DNA from 4 places in the Sporomusa sp. GT1 genome. Region 4 is predicted to be linked to each of the others. Evidence: riboswitches for the same ligand, from Rfam matches in the RefSeq annotation. Region 4 holds a riboswitch; each other region holds the start of a gene.
What was found. Region 4 has a riboswitch for cobalamin ahead of GT1_RS21530 (TonB-dependent siderophore receptor). Riboswitches for the same ligand answer to the same signal wherever they lie in the genome.
Positions count from the first base shown of each region.

Region 1 (4,753 bases), on a different contig from region 4:
CTTTTAACTGGGCACTAAGCTATAACTATACCTTTTAATTTCGTGAGTAATGAGTAAGTTGCGAATAAAAGCAAAGCCACTCTGAAACCTGCTGTCAAGGGTGCAAAATTTGTGTGGTTTTTTACTCCTTTGGTTAGCGGGTCTATTATGACCCGCGTTTTTTTTCTGCTTGGGCATACATGCTTCAAAAATTTGCCATGGAGAAGATTCGAGAGTAAGGAAAGTAGTTGATGAAAATGTCTGAGAAGTTGTCAGGTTTTGATTATGCCGTTGAGTTAACAGGTCTGACTAAAATGTATGACGGACGAAAAATTGTTGATAATTTGTCGCTGACAATACTGCAAGGGAAGATATTCGGCCTGCTTGGCCCTAATGGCGCGGGTAAGTCGACGGTAATGAAGATGATTGCCGGTTTGACGCGCGCTACAAGCGGATCGGTGCGGATTTTTGGGCTTGATAGGCTGGCGGAACCGCTCGCTGCTAAAAAACTAGTCGGCTTGGTGCCGCAGGATAATAACCTGGAACGGGATTTGACGGTGGAAGAGGTTTTGCTGGTTTATGGCAGGCTTTTTGGTGTGCAGCGGCTTAAACACCGGCTGGAAGAGGTTTTGACAAAGTTTAATTTAGAGCAAAGCCGGCATATAAAGGTGGGGGTGCTGTCAGGGGGGACCGCGCGCCGGACACTGATTGCCAGGGCTCTGCTGCCTGAGCCTGAACTGCTGCTGCTGGACGAGCCAACCGTGGGACTTGATCCTGACGTCCGCCAGGAATTGTGGAGTATTGTACGCCTTTTGACCAGTGAAGGCAAAAGCATAATATTGACAACACACTATATGGAGGAAGCCGAGCAGCTCTGTGAGCAGGTGGCTATGCTGCGTTCCGGTCGTCTTGCTTTGTTGGATACGCCGGCAGGCATTAAACAGCGGACAGGCAATGGCCAGGCAAGCGGGGCGCTTGAGTCCATGTTTATTAAACTGGTTAAGGAAGGCGATGGCTGATGGGCTGGTATGCAGTATTTTGGCGGGAAATGATTATACTGTGGAAGAAAATCGGCAGAATGGGCTACGTATTTTCCACTATTGTTTTTCCCTTTATTTATCTGTTTTCTTTTGGACTGGGGTTAGGAGGCAGAGTGAATGTGGATGGCGGCTATTTACCGTTTCTGGCCAAAGGTATTATGGGTGTCACTGTGTTGTTAAACTCTTTTCAACAGACCGCATCCTCTGTGAGTACAGGACGGCTGTATTTCCGTAATTTTCAAAGTGTGGTTTTAAGTCCGGTGGCTGCCTGGGAAGTGGTTTTGGGAATTATAGCAGCAGGTTCGGTGCGGGGAATATTTTTTGGCAGCCTGGTTTTCGTCATTGCCTGGGGTGCTTTTGGGGTAGGCGGGTTAAATGTCCTGGCTGTCGCCGGCCTTATTCTGGGTTCTTGCTGCTTTGCCGCCATGGGGGTGGTTGTAGGCATGCTTGTTAAGCATCCTGACGATGTTTCGCTGATTAATAATTTTTTTATTACGCCGATGATATTTTTTGGCGGTTCGTTTTTTCCGTTGCAGAATCTACCGCCCTGGCTGGCTGTAGTTGCCCGGTTATCGCCCATTGGTACGCTTAATGCCCTGTTGCGGGCACCTGACTGGAATAGCGGGGCCGTATGGGCGGCAGGCACGCTGATAGTACTGTCTGTTTGCTTTTTTGCCTGGAGTGTGTGGCTGTACAGCCGGTATAGTGAGTAGGTCTGAGAAAAGGTTGCCCCGGAGCGGGTGAATTGTCGGTCTGACAACCACCGGGCAGTCTGCAAAGTGGGACAAGGGACCTGTCCCCTTGTCCCACGGTAGAATTCGCTTGACAAAACCTGCCAGGCAATATACTATAGTAGTAGCATAATGTATCTGCGTTTATTGAAAATTGTATATGGATGAGCCAGGTGCCCGCAAGGGCTTAATAGGGAAGACCGGTGTAATGCCGGCGCGGTCCCGCCACTGTAATGGGGAGTGAACCCAAGGTATGCCACTGGGACGAAGGTCTCGGGAAGGTTTGGGCAAGCTATGAGCCAGAGCCAGGAGAACTGCCTGTCTAAAGATCGCCGTTTTACCCACGAGTGATGGGGAGGAGATTACAGTTGCACTAGCTTATTTGGAATGTATTCCAAGTGAGTTGTGTTGCCTTGCTGAATTTACTCCTGGTCATAGACCAGGAGTTTTTATTTGGATTTATGCTGTAGAATTCTCCCGGCTGCCATGGCGACCGGGAGTTTCTTATTTAGTTGCCATTTCTTCTAACTCCTTCATGTTTTTGCGGGTCTATTATGACCCGCGCTTTTTTTTCCAGCTAAAGTGTATAACTTTTTAAAGAGCAGGATTAACAGCGGCTTCCACGCCGCCAAAAGCTTGGTGTAAGCCATGTTTTCTTTATGAATTGATAAAACAAGGAGCGGATAAGGCATATGCAAAAGAAGATTGCCTTTTACGGCAAGGGCGGCATCGGCAAGTCTACGACAGCTGCCAATGTATCGGCCGCACTGGCGGAAATGGGGCACAAGGTTTGCCAAATTGGCTGTGATCCCAAAAATGATTCCACCCGCCTTTTATTAGGGAAGGTTTGTTCACAGACGGTATTGGATATGGTTAAGCAATATGGGGAGGAAGTTAGGACCGAGGACTTGGTACATAGCGGCTTTGGCGGCGTACAGTGTATTGAGGCCGGAGGGCCCGAGCCAGGGGTAGGCTGCGCCGGACGCGGCATAATCGTGGCACTGGAAAAGCTGAAAGCCTTGCAGGCTTTGCCTGAAGATGCCATTATTCTGTACGATGTACTGGGAGATGTAGTGTGCGGCGGCTTTGCCGTACCCATACGGGAAGGCTATGCCAGCGATATTTACATTGTATCTTCCGGCGAACTCATGTCACTCTATGCGGCCAATAATATTGCCAAAGGGGTGGCCCGCTATGCTGCCCGGGGGGCGGTGCGGCTTGGCGGCATTATCGGCAATAGCCGCGGCATTGCTAATGAGCAGGCGTTGCTTGAGGAATTTGCCAAACGGCTGCATACTTCTTTAGTCGCCTATATTCCCAGGGATCGTACTGTTAATAAAGCGGAAATTCATCGTAAAACAGTCATCGAATTTGCGGCAGACTCGCCACAGGCGGCGATTTACCGTCAGTTAGCCGGTTTTATTTGTGAGAATACGGCGCTGAGTGTGCCGACCCCCATGTCCTTTGCAGAATTAGAGGAGCTGGTGCTTGACTATGGTGATGAATAAACGGGCGAAAACAGCCCGCAAACGGGGTTACAGCTGTGCGATGCCGGGCGTATGGCGCGCCGTTTCCCACAATGAAGGCGCGCTTGTTATTTACCATAGTCCTAAAGCCTGCGGGCATATCGGCCGGGAAATGGATTTGGGAATGCATTTCCGTTCACTGGCAAAGCGGCAATTTATGCCGGAGCAGTACTCGGCACCACTGATCATCAGTGGATTGGCGGAAGAGCATTCGATTTTCGGCGGGGCCGGCTTGCTCAGGGAATGTATTGAATATGCAGCCGAAAGGTACAAGCCGGCCTATATTTTGATTGCCAATTCCTGTGTGGCCGGCGTGATTGGTGATGATACGGCTGCGGTGGCAGGCGAGGCAGAGGCGGCGCTGGGCATACCGGTGATGTCTGTTCCCTGTTACGGTTACCTGGACGGCGACTATTATGCCGGGTTTTATCATGCCGGAAAAATACTGGCAGAGCGCTTTATGATTGCCCAGCCCAAGGTGGTTAATACGGTAACCCTCTTGGGTGACCGCGGCGGCCCCAATGGCATGGATGTGCAGGAAATTAAACGTTTGCTGGGCTATTTTAGCCTAAAAGTGTATTGTCATTTTCCGGCATATGCTTCACTGGAGGATATAAGACGGGTGCCGTTTACCGCCCTGACTGTACCGCTTAGCGGGACAAGACAGTCCAATCCCTGGATGTGCAAGCTGGGGCTGGAACTGGAGGAGATGCTGGGAGTGCCTGCTTTTGACGGGGATTATCCGGCAGGCTGGCAGGCGACGGTTTTATGGCTGACGAACTTAGGCCGGTTTCTCAACCGGCAGCAGCAGGCTGAAGCTGCCATTAAGCAGGAGGCAGAGCGGTTAAACCGGCATATCGCTGAGTATAGCAGCCAGTTGCAGGATAAGCGGATTGTATTGTATCTCGGACGGCCGCTGCTGTATTTTGATCCGGCCTGGGTACTGGAGTTATTTTCTTTGTATAATTTGAATTTGGCAGGCATTGTGGTGCTGGATGATGTGCTGAGCAAGGACCAGCAGCTTGATTTATATCAGGAACTGAAGCAACAAACCGGCATACCCTGCTTTTCTCAGGCAGAGGGAAAAGACATAGTTGAAACAGCAGATATTGTTGTGACCACGCATGAGTTGACTGAAGCAGCCAGGAAAAAGCAGCTCTTTCTGCCCTTGCTGCCGCTGGCCGGGGTAGGGGGCATTACTGCCCTGATGACTAAGCTGGTGCGCCTGGCGCAGCGTCATGACCGACGGGGAGGAATTATGTATGTGTAATAGTCAGTGGTCAGATGCGCGGACTTTGGTGGAAGCCTGCGCGCTCACCGGCGTAGCCGCTTTCTTTGCCGGTATTCCTGATGCTGTATTGGTGGCCAATGGCCCCATGTGGTGCTATTTTTATGCGCTGCGCTATCTGGAAAGGCAGTGTCCGGCGGTCAGTTCACAATTTTACTGCACCCAGGCCGATAATCATGCGGTTGTTTA
Region 1 covers NZ_BMBX01000030.1:15,516-20,268, forward strand. Annotated here, with positions in the region: gene GT1_RS19440 (TonB-dependent siderophore receptor) at 1-38, shown strand, start outside; gene GT1_RS19445 (ABC transporter ATP-binding protein) at 237-998, shown strand; gene GT1_RS19450 (ABC transporter permease) at 998-1,732, shown strand; cobalamin riboswitch at 1,905-2,087, shown strand; gene GT1_RS19455 (AAA family ATPase) at 2,443-3,258, shown strand; gene GT1_RS19460 (nitrogenase component 1) at 3,245-4,546, shown strand; gene GT1_RS19465 (nitrogenase component 1) at 4,539-4,753, shown strand, end outside.
Region 1: it holds a riboswitch for cobalamin, as region 4 does, so the genes downstream of both, GT1_RS19455 (AAA family ATPase) here and GT1_RS21530 (TonB-dependent siderophore receptor) in region 4, are expected to answer to the same signal.

Region 2 (4,753 bases), on a different contig from region 4:
ATGAAGTTCTTTGTCTTGCTCAACCCATTTTCCGTCTTGTTTGACCATGACCGGGGTTACACCGGAAGTCATGGTCATATAACTGGTCATCAGCTGGCCGGTGGCATTACGCGGCAGGGTGCGCAGGATGGGGGCGGCATCTTTAATGGTGGGAATCAGTTTTTCATAACCGATGATGACAACATGAACCCGTGGCAGGGTAGTGACAAGGCGGGCGTTGCCTTCATTCGTTACCAGCCCGATAGCGCCATTTTCAGCGATACCGAAGTTTGCGCCCGATATGCCCATATCAGCTTCCAGGAACTCCCCTCTGAGCGCTTGGCGGGCAGCCTGAACCATGAACGGAATATCGGTCGGAATTTCCTGCTTCAGTTCTTTGGAGAAGTAGCCGGCAACTTGTTCACGGTTTAAGTGAATGGCTGGCATAACCATATGGGACGGTTTATGACCGGCCAGAGAGATAATCCATTCACCCAGGTCAGTTTCTTTAACATGCAAGCCGGCTGCTTCCAGATCGTGATTAAGATGAATTTCCTCGGAAGCCATGGATTTGGATTTAACAATTCGTTTTACATTTTTTTCTTTACAGAGGTTTATCAAATATTCTTTTAACGCATTGCCATCTTTGGCGCGAAACACTTTAGCGCCCCGTTTGGCAGCTTCTGTTTCAAATTTATCGGCTAGGTTTTCAATATCGGCAACGGCGCTCATCTTCATTTGACGGACTTGTTCGCGCAGAGCCTCAATATCGGCAACATTTTCATAAGCTTTGGCCCTGGATATTGGATAGGCCTCCGCAAAGCGGCTTAATGCGCCACGCAGCACTTCATCCTGTAACTTTTCCTGGATTTCATTTTTTATATTACGATTATTCGCTTCCATTATTGCTTACCTCCGTTAACTTCTTCATCAACGGCAATAATGACAAAACGGCTGGGACCATGTACGCCGATTGTCAGTACGCGTTCAATATCGGCAGTGCGGCTGGGGCCGGTAATAAAGCTGATATAACCGCGGTCGTAGACTTTGGCGATTGTTTCCATAGCTTCTGTTATGCCGGGAACAATTCTATTGCTGTTCATGAAAACAATATGTAAAGGAGGCAGCATCGAGACAAGCCTGCTTTCAAACGCTAACGCATCCTGGCAAACACTGCCTGACTCGGCAATGCCAAACTCAACAGCGGAGATGCCAATGTCGGCACTTTCAGCATGCTCGGCGATATCTGCTTGTTCGGTGTACAGGCTTACACCCAGGTCTGTTAGGGTGGCATTAATTCCTGCTGCCTGTTGCAAGGGGCTGTCAACGGCTACTACTTTGCGGGCGTTGGTGTATTTGACTAAATTGGCAATGACTTCTTTGGCTTCAGCCGCTGTTTTGACGCGAAATACTTCGGCGGCCGCGTTTTTTGCCCGGGTTTCAAACTCCGGGAACAGGTTGGCGCTACAAGTACCGGAGGTAAGCGCATGGGTCCAATTTTCACTTACTTTTTTCAAATTCTCCACTCCCTTATAACCGAATTAATCGGTATGATGGTCTGACCAGTATACACTTCGTAATAAATAGGCTAAAACCCTTTTAAAAATTGACAAAAAACGCAAAAAATACAGAAAAATTTTTAGATTATTTAATTTAGATAATTCCTGCCTGGTAAGCAGGAAAATAATTAACTATATGGAATAATAGTACTAATCGCAAATTTGATACATGTAAGGGAATGGGTGCTTTGCGCTTAATAGGGAAGTCCGGTGTAATACCGGCGCGGTCCCGCCACTGTAATGGGGATGCTGCTTAATACATGCCACTGGGAAACTGGGAAGGCTAAGTACGCGAAGAACCAGAGTCAGGAGACCTGCCTGTTCTAACACATGCCGCTAGGACCTACGGAAGATAGGCAGGTGTGGGTACAATATTCAGGCAATCTTTACATGTTGTTTGGTGTTATACCCCCTGCTCAAGGGGGCTTTTTTATTGTCCGATAAAGAAATGCGCAAAGGGATAACCACCGGGACTTGTGCCGCAGCGGCAGCCAAGGCTGCGGTTATGGCCTGGCTGGGCCAGCCGGTGACTGTTCTTCAGGTTTTTTCACCACAAGGAGTCCTGCTGACAGTACCTGTTGCCGAAAGCTGGCCGGTTGCCGGCGGCGGTATGGCGGCAATAATCAAAGATGCCGGTGATGATCCGGATATAACCAATGGGGTTAGGATTATGGCAGAGGTCATTATTACCGATAAACCGGGAGTTATGATCAAAGCAGGTATTGGCGTAGGAACGGTGACCAAACCCGGGCTGGCTGTGCCGGTAGGTGAACCGGCAGTAAATCCCGGGCCGCGTTCCATGATTACCAGGGCTGTGACTGAGTGTTTGCCAACAGATAAAGGGGCTGTTGTGACAATTTCTATTCCCGAGGGAGAGAAATTGGCGACCAGAACGCTTAACCCCATATTGGGGATTGTTGGCGGACTGTCGATTATTGGCACTACCGGTATTGTTGAACCGATGTCAGAAGAGGCTTTTAAAAATTCACTTGTACCGCAGATTAGTGTGGTGCAGGCATTAGGCTATACAGATATAGTATTTGCTCCGGGAAAAATCGGACAGGATATAGCCATCAACCGTTGCGGCCTGCCGGCCGCTGCCGTAATCCAGACAAGCAATTTTATCGGACATATGTTGGAGAATGCAGTAAAATACGGCATGCGCCGGGTGTTGTTATTTGGACATCTTGGCAAAATCGTTAAAGTGTCGGCCGGCATATTCCATACTCATAACCGGATGGCCGATGCCCGCCTGGAGACAATAGCCGCCTATATGGCGCTAAACGGAGCGCCACAGACGGCCATCGAAGAAATAATGGCTTCGACTACTACCGAAGCTGCTATGCCAATCATCGCCCGGTATAATATGACCGAGGTTTATTCTGTACTGGCCGAAAGGGCCAGTGCCAGGGCAAAGCGTTATGTGTTTGGTGATTTGACAGTGGGAACCGTTATTGTGACTTTACAGGGAGATATACTGGGGCTTGATGAGACAGCCCGTGAAATTGGAGGCCATTTAGGATGGAATGTAGGTACCAGGTAGTAGTTGTTGGCATTGGCCCCGGATCGCCTGATTATGTACTGCCTGTCGTTAGCCGGAGGATTGCCCAGGCCAGAGTTCTGGTAGGCAGTAAGCGGGCGCTGGATACCTTTGCCGCAGGCGGTCAGGTTACCAGGATTATTGATAAAGATATCAACGGTGTGCTTGATTTTATTGAAGAACAGCTGGCAAGTCAGGATGTAGTGGTTATGGTGTCCGGCGACCCGGGCTTTTACAGCATGCTGGTGGCAGTCAGAAAACGGTTTGCGCCAGAGAGTATTACGGTGATTCCCGGTATTAGTTCGGCCCAATTGGCGTTTGCCCGGGTGGCCGAAGTGTGGCAGGATGCCGCTCTGATCAGTATGCATGGCCGTACAGCCGCTGATGAGGTACTGCGTTACCGGCCAGGCCATAAGCTGGGCATCCTGACTGACACTCAGCACAATCCGGCCTGCATTTCGCGCATCCTGTTAGCATTCGGGTGGCCGGAGGCGGCTCATGTCTGGTTATGCGCCAATTTGTCTTATGACAATGAAGTGGTGGCTGCTATGACCTTAGCCGAGGCCACAGAAACTCCCGGTTTTGAACATAGCGTAATGGTGGTGAAAGCATGAGTCACAGCTTAGGTATTCCGGATGAGCAGTTCATCAGAGGCGACATTCCGATGACGAAACAGGAAATTCGCATCTTAACTTTGGCTAAGGCCAGCATTGGTGCTGCCGACACTGTCATTGATATCGGGGCAGGTACCGGTTCGCTATCCATTGAAGCAGCGTTATTGGCCAGGCAAGGCAGGGTATATGCCATTGAGCGCGAACCCGAGGGGATTGAACTGATTAAGGCCAACGCCGCTAAGTTTGCGGCCGGCAATGTTAAGGCTGTGCTTGGTTCGGCACCGGCGGCGCTGGCCGGGCTGCCGGCGGCGGAAGTCATCTTAATCGGCGGCAGTGGCGGCAGGCTGCCCGACATTTTGTCCTCGGCCGATCAATTGCTGAAACCGGGCGGACGCCTGATTGTAACAGCTGTTACCGTAGAAACACTGTCTGCCGCTCTCCAGCTTATGCGGCAGCGTCCGGCCTATGCGGTTGAGGCTTGCTGTGTACAAGTTACCCGGATTCAGCCGGTGGGCACCAGTAATATGTTTAAAGCACTTAACCCGATATATATTATTACCTGTACTAAAGAAGGGCAGGCTGCCGGATAGGGAAACAGCCTGGATGAAGGGAGAATATCAATGAATGTATTTTTTGTAGGAGCCGGTCCGGGAGATCCTGAGCTGATTACCGTGAAAGGGCAGCGCTTTTTGGGACAGGCAGATATCATTATTTATGCCGGTTCGTTAGTCAATCCGGCGCTCTTATCCCTGGCTAAAAATGGAGCTGCCATCTATAACAGCGCCTCCATGACGCTGGATGAAGTCATTGCTGTTATGGAGCAAGGGGTTAAAGAGAACAAGCTGGTAGTCCGGTTACATACCGGCGATCCCAGCATATATGGTGCCATTCAGGAGCAAATGGATGCACTGGCACCGAAAAATATTGATTTTGAAGTTATCCCCGGCGTTAGCTCGTTCCTGGCTACAGCTGCTGCCTTAAAGCAGGAATATACATTGCCTGATGTATCCCAGACGGTAATTATTACCCGTTTGGAAGGGCGCACCCCGGTGCCGGAAAAA
Region 2 covers NZ_BMBX01000001.1:330,158-334,910, reverse strand. Annotated here, with positions in the region: gene ldhH (L-lactate dehydrogenase (quinone) large subunit LdhH) at 1-882, opposite strand, end outside; gene GT1_RS01765 (lactate utilization protein C) at 882-1,496, opposite strand; cobalamin riboswitch at 1,703-1,875, shown strand; gene cbiD (cobalt-precorrin-5B (C(1))-methyltransferase CbiD) at 1,987-3,081, shown strand; gene cbiE (precorrin-6y C5,15-methyltransferase (decarboxylating) subunit CbiE) at 3,060-3,692, shown strand; gene cbiT (precorrin-6Y C5,15-methyltransferase (decarboxylating) subunit CbiT) at 3,689-4,282, shown strand; gene cobM (precorrin-4 C(11)-methyltransferase) at 4,313-4,753, shown strand, end outside.
Region 2: it holds a riboswitch for cobalamin, as region 4 does, so the genes downstream of both, cbiD (cobalt-precorrin-5B (C(1))-methyltransferase CbiD) here and GT1_RS21530 (TonB-dependent siderophore receptor) in region 4, are expected to answer to the same signal.

Region 3 (4,753 bases), on a different contig from region 4:
CTATGGCATTAAAGAGGAAAGCCTGTGGCAGGCCTATGCGGCTGCTAACGAAAAACCGGTAATGAAGGCCAGGTTTTTGGCTGCACTATGCCAACTGGACGGCGACAATCAGCTGGTGACCTATGCTGCTTTATATGTGCATCTCCTGGATCAATTATCCTGGCAGCTGCTGTCAGGCGAGGAGGTCTGTCAGGCTGCCAATGAACTGCTGGCTGCCCTTGCGGGTAAGCTTGACGTTACGGCACCGGTAGTTGAGGGGAACGATACCTGTGCCTGTCTTGAGGCCTGGACAGCTTTGGTGGTAGCTGCGACAGGTTCAGATGTTGCCCATTAGACTATACTCTTCAGCATAGTAAGGGGGAAGTAGTATGTTTAGTCCGTTTTGGAACGGGTTTCTGGTCGGGGCAGTTTTATTTTCCATGATCGGGGTGGCGGCCGGGATTTTTGTTGTCGCATTATGCCAGGCTTCAGCAAAAGGAAATGGCACAAATGACAATAATAAATGTAAGCAGGGGGAGATTGTTTTGGCGGAAAACACCAGCCTATTGAAGATGCAAAAAAAGTCATTGATACTATTTACCTTGGTTTTGTTTTTGACAGGTGCCTTTTGTCTGTTGCAATCCGGTACAGGTGAGGCGGCCAAGAAAAAAGCGGCAGCTCCCATCGGGATTGTAAATTATAATGCTTTATTAGACCAGCACCCGGATATGGCTAAAGCCATTGAAGAACTTAAACGGGAAAATGAGCAGGCTCAACAGGAATTTGAAAGCAAATCGTCCGGCTTGAGTGATAAAGAAAAACAGGACCTGAACTGGCAGCTGCGGCAAAGGCTGGAATTAAAGCAGCAAGAGCTATTGAACGCTATTGCTGTCCAAATTGATGCTGTCATCAAGGAGATAGCCGATGCCCAGGGATTAAGTGCCGTGGTAGACCAGGAGGCGACTATCTATGGCGGCAAAGATATCACTAATGATGTATTGAAGAAAATCCAGAAAAGGTAAGTTTCGTTTATTGTTTGTCTTATAATAATGGCTTATAATACAGTTAATGAAAGAAATAGATCCAAAAGGGATTTGTACGTGAGGTGACAGGATGAGCGCAGAAAGGTTCGATCATCTGGAAAAAATGCTGGCGCAGCTTATTCACATGGTAGGGCACAACAATGCATTTACCGAAGAGCTGTGTCAACGGATGGACCGTTTGGAAACCAAGGTAGATAATCTGGAAACCAGGATGGACAGCCTGGAGGCAAAGGTAAATAGCCTGGACGCCAAAGTAAACGGTCTGGAAACCCAAGTTAATAGCAGCTTCGATGGGCTTATCGGCATGGTTCATCTCCTGGGCAAAAAAATGGAGGCCATACCGCGCATTGAAGCTAAAATGGATGTCTTAAACGAGCGTGTGTTTGAGCAAGAAGCTGATATTAATATGCTGAAACGCGCTAAGTGATTGTTGCCTTTGCTCAATCCCTAAGAGTTGTACTTTGTCTAGTATTGACAAAATAGCTGCTTTTTTGTAGTATGAATCATATAAGTATGGCAATTTCATAATGTTGAGTTAGGTGCCCGCAAGGGCTTAATAGGGAAGTCCGGTGCAATACCGGCGCGGTCCCGCCACTGTAATGGGGAGCAGGCTTAAGATATGCCACTGGGATGAAGTATCCTGGGAAGGTTTAAGCAAGCTATGATCCGGAGCCAGGAGAACTGCCTAGCTGACAATCACCGTTTTTCACCCACGTGGTATGGGGAGGGGATTATGTAGAGCAATTAATCGATCTGTGCTGGTTTTTACCATTTGTGGATTAGTTCTTGCGTGCGGCTCTTCCTGAATTTCAGGAAGAGCCTTTTTGCATTTTTACAACCGTTGCTCAAAGTAGACAATGAATAGGAAAAAGGGGAGTCGGCATGAAAAAAATTGTTGGGCTGTTGCTTATGTTTGTCTTTATGATGACAGGCTGTTCGTCTGAAAAAACGGCAGGACCGGCCAAAAAGGATGAGGTTGTAATTTCAGTTGGCGTGAATATGACGGCAGGAGGCTATGACCCTATTGCCGGCTATGGTGTTTGGGGACCGGATATTTTTCACAGTAAGCTGCTGAAATACAATGTAAAGAGCGAATTGGAAACAGATCTGGCAACCGCATATGAGATCAGTAAAGACGGTCTGACGTATACCTATCATTTGCGCCAGGATGCCAAATTTGCTGACGGCACGCCGTTGACTGCCAAGGATGTGGCTTTTACCTATACAAAAGCAAAAGACAGTGGTTCTCCCGCTGATCTGACCATGCTGGCCGGCGTCAAAGCGGTGGACGACTATACGGTTGTTTTTACCCTTAATAAACCCTGGTCGGTATTTACCTCAACCACTGCCACCATTGGGATTGTCTCGCAGGCCGCCTACAATGAGAAATACGGGGACAATCCGCTGGCATCCGGTCCGTGGAAAGTGGTTCAATTTCAAAAAGATCAGCAGCTGATATTGGTGCCTAATGAACATTATTACGGCCAAAAGCCAAAGTTGAAAAAAGTAACTATTTTGAAGCTGGATGAAGAAGCCGCGCTGGCTGCGGCAAAATCAGGCCAACTCGATCTGGTCCTGGTTGAAACGGAATTTGCCAAAACAAAAGTGGCAGGCATGCATTTGGCAGAACTTGAGACAGTTACCGGTCTGGTCATCAACCTGCCGATGGTGAAAGAAACGACAACCGCTGATGGCAAAGTAATTGGCAATAATGTTACCAGCGATTGGGCTATTCGCAAGGCGTTGAATATTGGCATTGACCGCAAGCTGATTGTCCAAAATGCATTTAATGGAATTGGGGACCCGGCCTATGGCTGGTCGGCTGCCCTGCCGTGGGGCAATGCTCAGGCGGCCTTTGCCGACAATCAGGTTGAAGAAGCCAAAAAAATTCTTACAGATGCCGGCTGGATTGATACCGATGGCGACGGCATCAGGGAGAAAAACGGTCTTAAGGCCGAGTTTGTAGTTACCGGACGGAGCAATGATCTGCAAAGGTATAATACCGTTGTCGCCGTCGCGGCAGATGCCAAAAAACTTGGGATTAATATTATTCCCAAAGCAGCTCCCTGGAACGAATGCCGGCTAGCGCAGGCAACACCCACCTGCTGGGTTTTTGGCAGCCATAATCCTATGGATGTATATCGTTATTATCATTCTTCACAGATGGGCAAAGGTGTCATCGGCAATCCTTCCTCTTATGCCAATCCCAAGGTTGATGCGTATATCGACCAGGCCTTGGCTGCTACCAGCAGTGATAAAGTTGACGAATACTGGCGCCTGGCTCAATGGGATGGAACCACCGGCATGAAAGAAGATTATCCTTATCTCTGGATCGCTAATACCCGTCTTACCTACTTTATCAAAGATGGGCTGGATATCGGCAAGCAAAGAGTTCATGTCAGAAGTCAGGGGATTCCTGTTGTCGAGAATCTGGCTGAGTGGTCATGGCAATAGCTGGTCACGCTAAATCTATGGCGTAAAGGAGAATTCAATGAGTACAGGCACCTTGAGATATTGGGGGATGACTCTTGTCCGGATGACGACCTTGCTGATTGCCATTAGCATGGTTAGCTTTATCCTTATTGCTTCATCCCCCATAGATCCTGTTGATGCTTATGTCGGTGATTTGAGTGTCTCGGAGGAGCAGCGAAACAATATTATTGCTTACTGGGGGCTGGATAAATCGCCGGTGGAGCGTTACCTCATCTGGGCCGGACACCTTTTCGAGGGGGATATGGGGACCTCGATTACCTATCGTCAGCCGGTGACCGAGGTAATCGGCGAACGGTTTAAAACCTCACTGGCGCTAATGGGGCTTGCCTGGGTATTTTCCGGGATTATCGGCTTTCTTCTCGGTGTAGTCTCAGGTGTCCGCCGGGGCAGTGGGCTGGATAAGGCAATTAAGACCTTTTGTCTGACCTTGACGGCAACGCCTGTTTTTTGGATGGGATTGCTGATTTTAATGGTATTTGCCGTTGAACTCCAGTGGTTTCCGCTGGGGCTGGCGGCACCCATCGGCAAAGTTGCCGGGGAGGCGACGCTGGCGGAAAGGCTGTATCACCTGATATTGCCGGCCTTCACGCTGAGCATTACCGGAGTGGCTCCGATTGCCCTGCATACCAGACAAAAGATTATTGATGTGATGAAAAGTGAATATGTGCTGTTTGCCAGGGCCAGAGGTGAAAAACGCTGGACTGCTGTCAGACGTCACGGTATCCGCAATATTCTGCTGCCGGCAATCACACTGCAGTTTGCTTCTTTCAGCGAGCTTTTTGGCGGCTCGGTTCTGGCGGAAAAGGTTTTTTCCTATCCGGGTCTGGGCAATGCGGCAACTACCGCCGGTCTCAAGGGAGATATGCCGCTGTTGTTGGGAGTGGCCCTGTTCAGTGCGGTATTTGTTTTTACCGGAAATTTTATGGCTAATGTGATTTATGGAATTGTAGATCCGCAAATCCGGGAAGGAGGAAAGCATGGATAAGGCTTCCACAGCACTCATGCAGTCCCGGAAAATCCGGTTGAATAAAAGAACCAAGATGGTGATTGTCGTCGGGATAGCCCTGTTTTTTCTGGCCGTAGTTACGCTTGCGGGAATTTTCATGGATCCCCTTGCTTATGGTGCCGATTATTCCGCCAAGCGTTTGGCACCTTCGTCAGAGCATCTTTTTGGCACCGATTATTTGGGACGGGATATGTTTTACCGAACGGTTAAGGGGCTTTCAACCAGTGTCTTG
Region 3 covers NZ_BMBX01000023.1:31,896-36,648, reverse strand. Annotated here, with positions in the region: gene GT1_RS18040 (adenosylcobinamide amidohydrolase) at 1-334, shown strand, start outside; gene GT1_RS18035 (OmpH family outer membrane protein) at 369-1,001, shown strand; gene GT1_RS18030 (hypothetical protein) at 1,093-1,449, shown strand; cobalamin riboswitch at 1,543-1,726, shown strand; gene GT1_RS18025 (ABC transporter substrate-binding protein) at 1,905-3,476, shown strand; gene GT1_RS18020 (ABC transporter permease) at 3,514-4,500, shown strand; gene GT1_RS18015 (ABC transporter permease) at 4,493-4,753, shown strand, end outside.
Region 3: it holds a riboswitch for cobalamin, as region 4 does, so the genes downstream of both, GT1_RS18025 (ABC transporter substrate-binding protein) here and GT1_RS21530 (TonB-dependent siderophore receptor) in region 4, are expected to answer to the same signal.

Region 4 (4,753 bases):
AAAGCTCGGGCAGCGGGGTAAATAAATCGTTTGCTGTTTGGAATATGAATGTTACAAAAAAAATTAACGAACACCAAACTATAGCGGTGGGGGTGGACAACCTTTTCAATCATCAGGATGAGGAGCTTTCACTGCCGGGTACCTTTGTCCATATGAATGTCAGGTTTACCCTGTGACCGGCCGGCGGGAAATGGAGCGGCATACGATTGTCCGGGGGGCCTTGCTGCTGGCACTTATGATTCTGCTGCAGTCGCTGCGGCTGCTGGTGCCAGTGCCGCCCTTTGTATCCATGTTTGTCATCGGCAGCGCGGTTAATGCCTGCCTATTGCTGGCCGCCATGACCGCCGGGCTGAGGGCCGGGTTCATTATTGCCTGCCTGGCGCCGGTTATCGCCTATTTTCAGCAGGCCTTGCCTTTGCCGGTCTTTATTCTGCCGGTGGCTGTCACTAATATTGTGTATATCCTGCTGTATGAAGCCGGCCGGAGACACCATTTGTGGCTGGCGGTACTGCTGGCGTCTGTTGGACGAATGGCCGCCTTATATTTTTCTGCCGCCTGGATTTTCAGCTTTATTTCCCTGCCTGCCGGACAGGCTTTTTTTCTCAAGACGGCAATGAGCTGGCCACAGCTGGTTACCGGCCTTGCCGGAGGTGTTCTGTGTCATTGGCTGTATAAACGCCTGCCTGCAGCCGGTAAAGCGAGATAAAGCCATTAGTGGGACAAGGGGACAGGTCCCTTGTCCCACTTCAACTATATCATGTGAGATATGGAGACTGTGTTTATGTATTTGTTGTGAAACAACGACTTTTGAAGAATAGCTTGACTATATGACCGCTATATAGAGTAAAGTAGACAGAAAAGCTATATTTTAAGGAGGTGAAAATAATGAGTACGGAAAGAAAGCATCCTGAGTATCAAATTCCTAATGAACCGCATGCCAAGCATCGTTATGAAAGTGCACTAAAGCATGTTCAACTGGCGCGAGAAGCCGGGAAAACTTCGGAAGAAATTCATGAGGTTTTTCGCAAAGTAATGAATTTCGACTCTAAAAATATCGAAAATATTTCTCAAGATGAAGCACACAAAAAATACCGTACCGCAGTGATTCATGCCCGGAAGGCGTTAGAAAACGGCAAAACTTCTGAAGAAGCTCATGAAATATACCGGAATATTCTCTCGGGAAATACGGCAGGAAAATGTCATCACAAAGTGGATTAACTGGTGGTAAGCTTACGCCAGGCTATGAAAGCTATGAGTCCGGGAAGGCTTAGGCAATGATGATCCAGTTCAGGGAGCACGAAATGCCTGAGTATACCCTAAATGATGGAAAAGGCGGAATTGAGCTTAGTTAAAGAAACTGAGCCCAATTCCGCCTTTTGTTTTAGCAGGTGGTGTACTCCACCTGAAAAGAGATTTGATTGATATATGTTTTTGTATCGGTAGTAAGCCAGTGGTTTTTCAGCGGGAAAACATATACATTACTGACAATCTGCAAGGCATTGCGCTGCACAAAATCGAGGATTTCCTTATATACGGAAGCTACTTGTTGGTAATAAGTTCCTTGGAAGCGTATGGTGAGATATAATCCCTCCGGACGGACAAAGCAGTGTTTCTTAGGAATGGAATGAGAAACCGGCGTAAAATATTGTATTGTTTTATTGAATTTTTCTGCAAAAAAATCATCTTTATCTATGATCCAGCCGGTAGTAAATTCCTTGAAGTGTTTTTTGGAGAAGGCAGTCTGATTATGTTTGGACAGAAGCCTGAACCGTTCCCGCAAAGACATGGTTTCGGTTAAAGTTTCACTGACAAATAGAATTTTTTCTTTCTGAAAGTTTACTTGAATTTGATTGAACCGGGTTTTGCGTATTTTTTCTATTGTTTGTAAAGATAAATGTAAACTCTTTTTGATGTTTAGTGTATCTTCTATAATTTTATTGCATTCTTTTTCTTTCGCCAGTAATATCTGTTCGAAATTATCAACATTGCGGTTTTGCAGATAATTCTTTATGCCCTGAATGGAAATATTCAATTTCCTCATATTTAGAATAATTTCCAGCAAGAGATATTGAGAAACCGAGTAATAGCGATAGCCGTTTTCGCTGACATAGGCTGGAACTAATAGTCCGTGTTTGTCGTAATAAAGCAAGGTTTGCTTGGGAATAGCATAGAGAGAGGCCAATTCACCGGCGGTAATATAGTTTTCTTTGTTAATTGTCATATGTCGTATTCTCCTACGCTTATTACATATAGGAATCCAGGTGCATAAAACAATGGTTGAACATAAAAACTTCTTTTATCCTCATTATTAATGATGAATTGGGTTTGTGTCAAGAAAGGTTAGTTTTTATTTATATGGTTTGAAGGAATACGCTGAAAGGAGCGGAGATCTGGTTAACTACGTGGCTCACAGCTGCTAATGGGATGCTACCGGCAATGTTACCATTTGGAAAACGGGATGGTAAAAGTGGTCAGGCCTGGGAAAAAAGACTTGACTATATGACCGGTATATAGTTTACCCTTATAATCCAGAGTAAATTTTGACATATATCTTCTAAAAACGACGATTTTTGATAATGTTTGCTAAAATGGTGAAGTGAAGTTGTATATTGAGTTAAGTGTTTTTCTATGATGTGAATTGAATATTGCTAGACAGGTGCCCTGTAAAGGGCTTAATAGGGAAGTCCGGTGCAAGACCGGCGCGGTCCCGCCACTGTAATGGGGAGCAAACCAAAATACCACTGGGATGAGAGTCCTGGGAAGGTTTGGGAGAGCTATGATCCAGAGCCAGGAGAACTGCCTGTCTAAAGATCGCCGTTTTACCCACGAGTGATGGGGAGGAGATTACAGTTACATTAGCTTATTTGGAATATATTCCAGGTGAGTTTTGTTGTCTTGCTGAATTTGCTCCTGGTTCTAGACCAGGAGTTTTTATTTGGCTGTTGCTGTAGAATCCTCCCGGCTGTTATGGCCGGGAGTTTTTTATTTTATTATGAAAGGAAGAATGAGGATGAAAAAGAAAAGCGTTCTGAAAAAGCGTATGTTAGTCACGGCCATCATTACCGGCTTATGCTGTGGGGGAGGGCCGGCAGCTTTGGCTGCCGGTGCAGTGGAGGATTTTACCCTTGACTCGATAATTGTAACGGCTACCCGTTCTGAAAAACCTGATGTTGAGGTTCCCGCATCTACTACCATTTTGACGAATCAAGATTTGAAAAATACCGGTGCTGAGAATATACAAATGGCTTTGCAAAAAATCTCCGGTATTGCCTATACTACTTTTGGACCTAATGGAAATCCCTATTCTACTATGTCCAATCCAATTATTATCCGCGGCGTAAGTAATGGTACGTTGGTATTAGTAAATGGAGTCCCGATTAATATGTCCGGCAGCTACTATTTGGATTCCATTCCGGTGGAAAATGTTGAACGGGTGGAAATTGTGAAAAGCGGCGGCGCGGTTTTGTATGGCAGTGAAGCCATGGGCGGCGTTATCAATATTATTATGAAAAAGCAATTTGAGAATACGGTATCGACAGGTTTTGGCAATTATGGACAGCGAAATCACAATGCAACCTTTAATATGGGGAAATTGAATCTGAGCTACAGTAAGACAAGGTGGGGCAAACTGGATAAAATTTCAGCCACTGAGGGTACTGCCGGGGGCAGAACGACTACCTTTAAGGGTTCTGATAAAGACAGTGTATCAGTAGAATATAATTTTAATGATAAGTTATCGCTTTCGTATAATTATATGGACAATGAAAATGGCTATCAGACCTGGTTTGGCGATAACTGGAGAAAACTAAAGGATGCGCAAGCAGGCGATTTACAAAATGATAAAACCTATAAAAACAAGTATAATATAGCGCAGCTTAGATATAGTGATGAAAATGTAAAAGCCAGTCTGTATTATAATCACAATAAGCCGACTACAAGAGGGTTTGAATATTACAAGAGTGACGGAACTCTAAATTACGTCCGTGATAAAACCGATCAAAAGGACAGGACTTATGGGATTGACGCCCAGAAACATTGGCAGATCAATGACAGGGCCAATGCTATTTTCGGATTTAATTATAAGAATGAATATTTTAACCAGGTTAAATACACTACTAAGGCTAGGATGGAGCAGGAAAGAAAGGTTTTTGGTGTTTATGGGCAATGGGAACAAAAGCTCAATGATGTAAATACTTTTATTTTAAGTGCCCGCGAAACCTGGACTGCCGGTGCTGAGAAGGATGCAGATTACAGCAATTTTAGCGCTTCCGGACAATTTATTCATAAACTGGGCGAAAAGGATAATATATATGCCAGTGTCAGTCAGTCGTTTATTTTACCTACCTTTAGCCAAATGTACGGCAGTACATATGATCTGTTGCCGGCACCGGAATTAAAACCACAAACCGGTATCAATTATGAAATTGGCTGGAAAAAAGTAGACGGCGGCCATAGTTGGAAGGCTGCAGTATATCATATTGATATTAAAGATAATATTAGTGCAACATGGAATAAGGACACAGGAATAACAAAATATAAAAATGAAGATTTTAAAAACACTGGTGTTGAGTTAACTTGTGATATAAGCGGGGAGAATGGCTGGTCGTATAATTGGGGAATTAATTATGGAGATCCTAAAGTAAAAGCTGAAGGTAATAATAGTACCAAAAATTATTGGGACAGAAAATATGGACGCTTGCAGTTGACCGGAGGAGTAACTTATCAAAAAGATAAATGGAGCACAAGCTTGAGC
Region 4 covers NZ_BMBX01000048.1:319-5,071, reverse strand. Annotated here, with positions in the region: gene GT1_RS21550 (TonB-dependent siderophore receptor) at 1-176, shown strand, start outside; gene GT1_RS21545 (ECF transporter S component) at 173-706, shown strand; gene GT1_RS21540 (hypothetical protein) at 886-1,218, shown strand; gene GT1_RS21535 (MerR family transcriptional regulator) at 1,382-2,221, opposite strand; cobalamin riboswitch at 2,638-2,819, shown strand; gene GT1_RS21530 (TonB-dependent siderophore receptor) at 3,011-4,753, shown strand, end outside.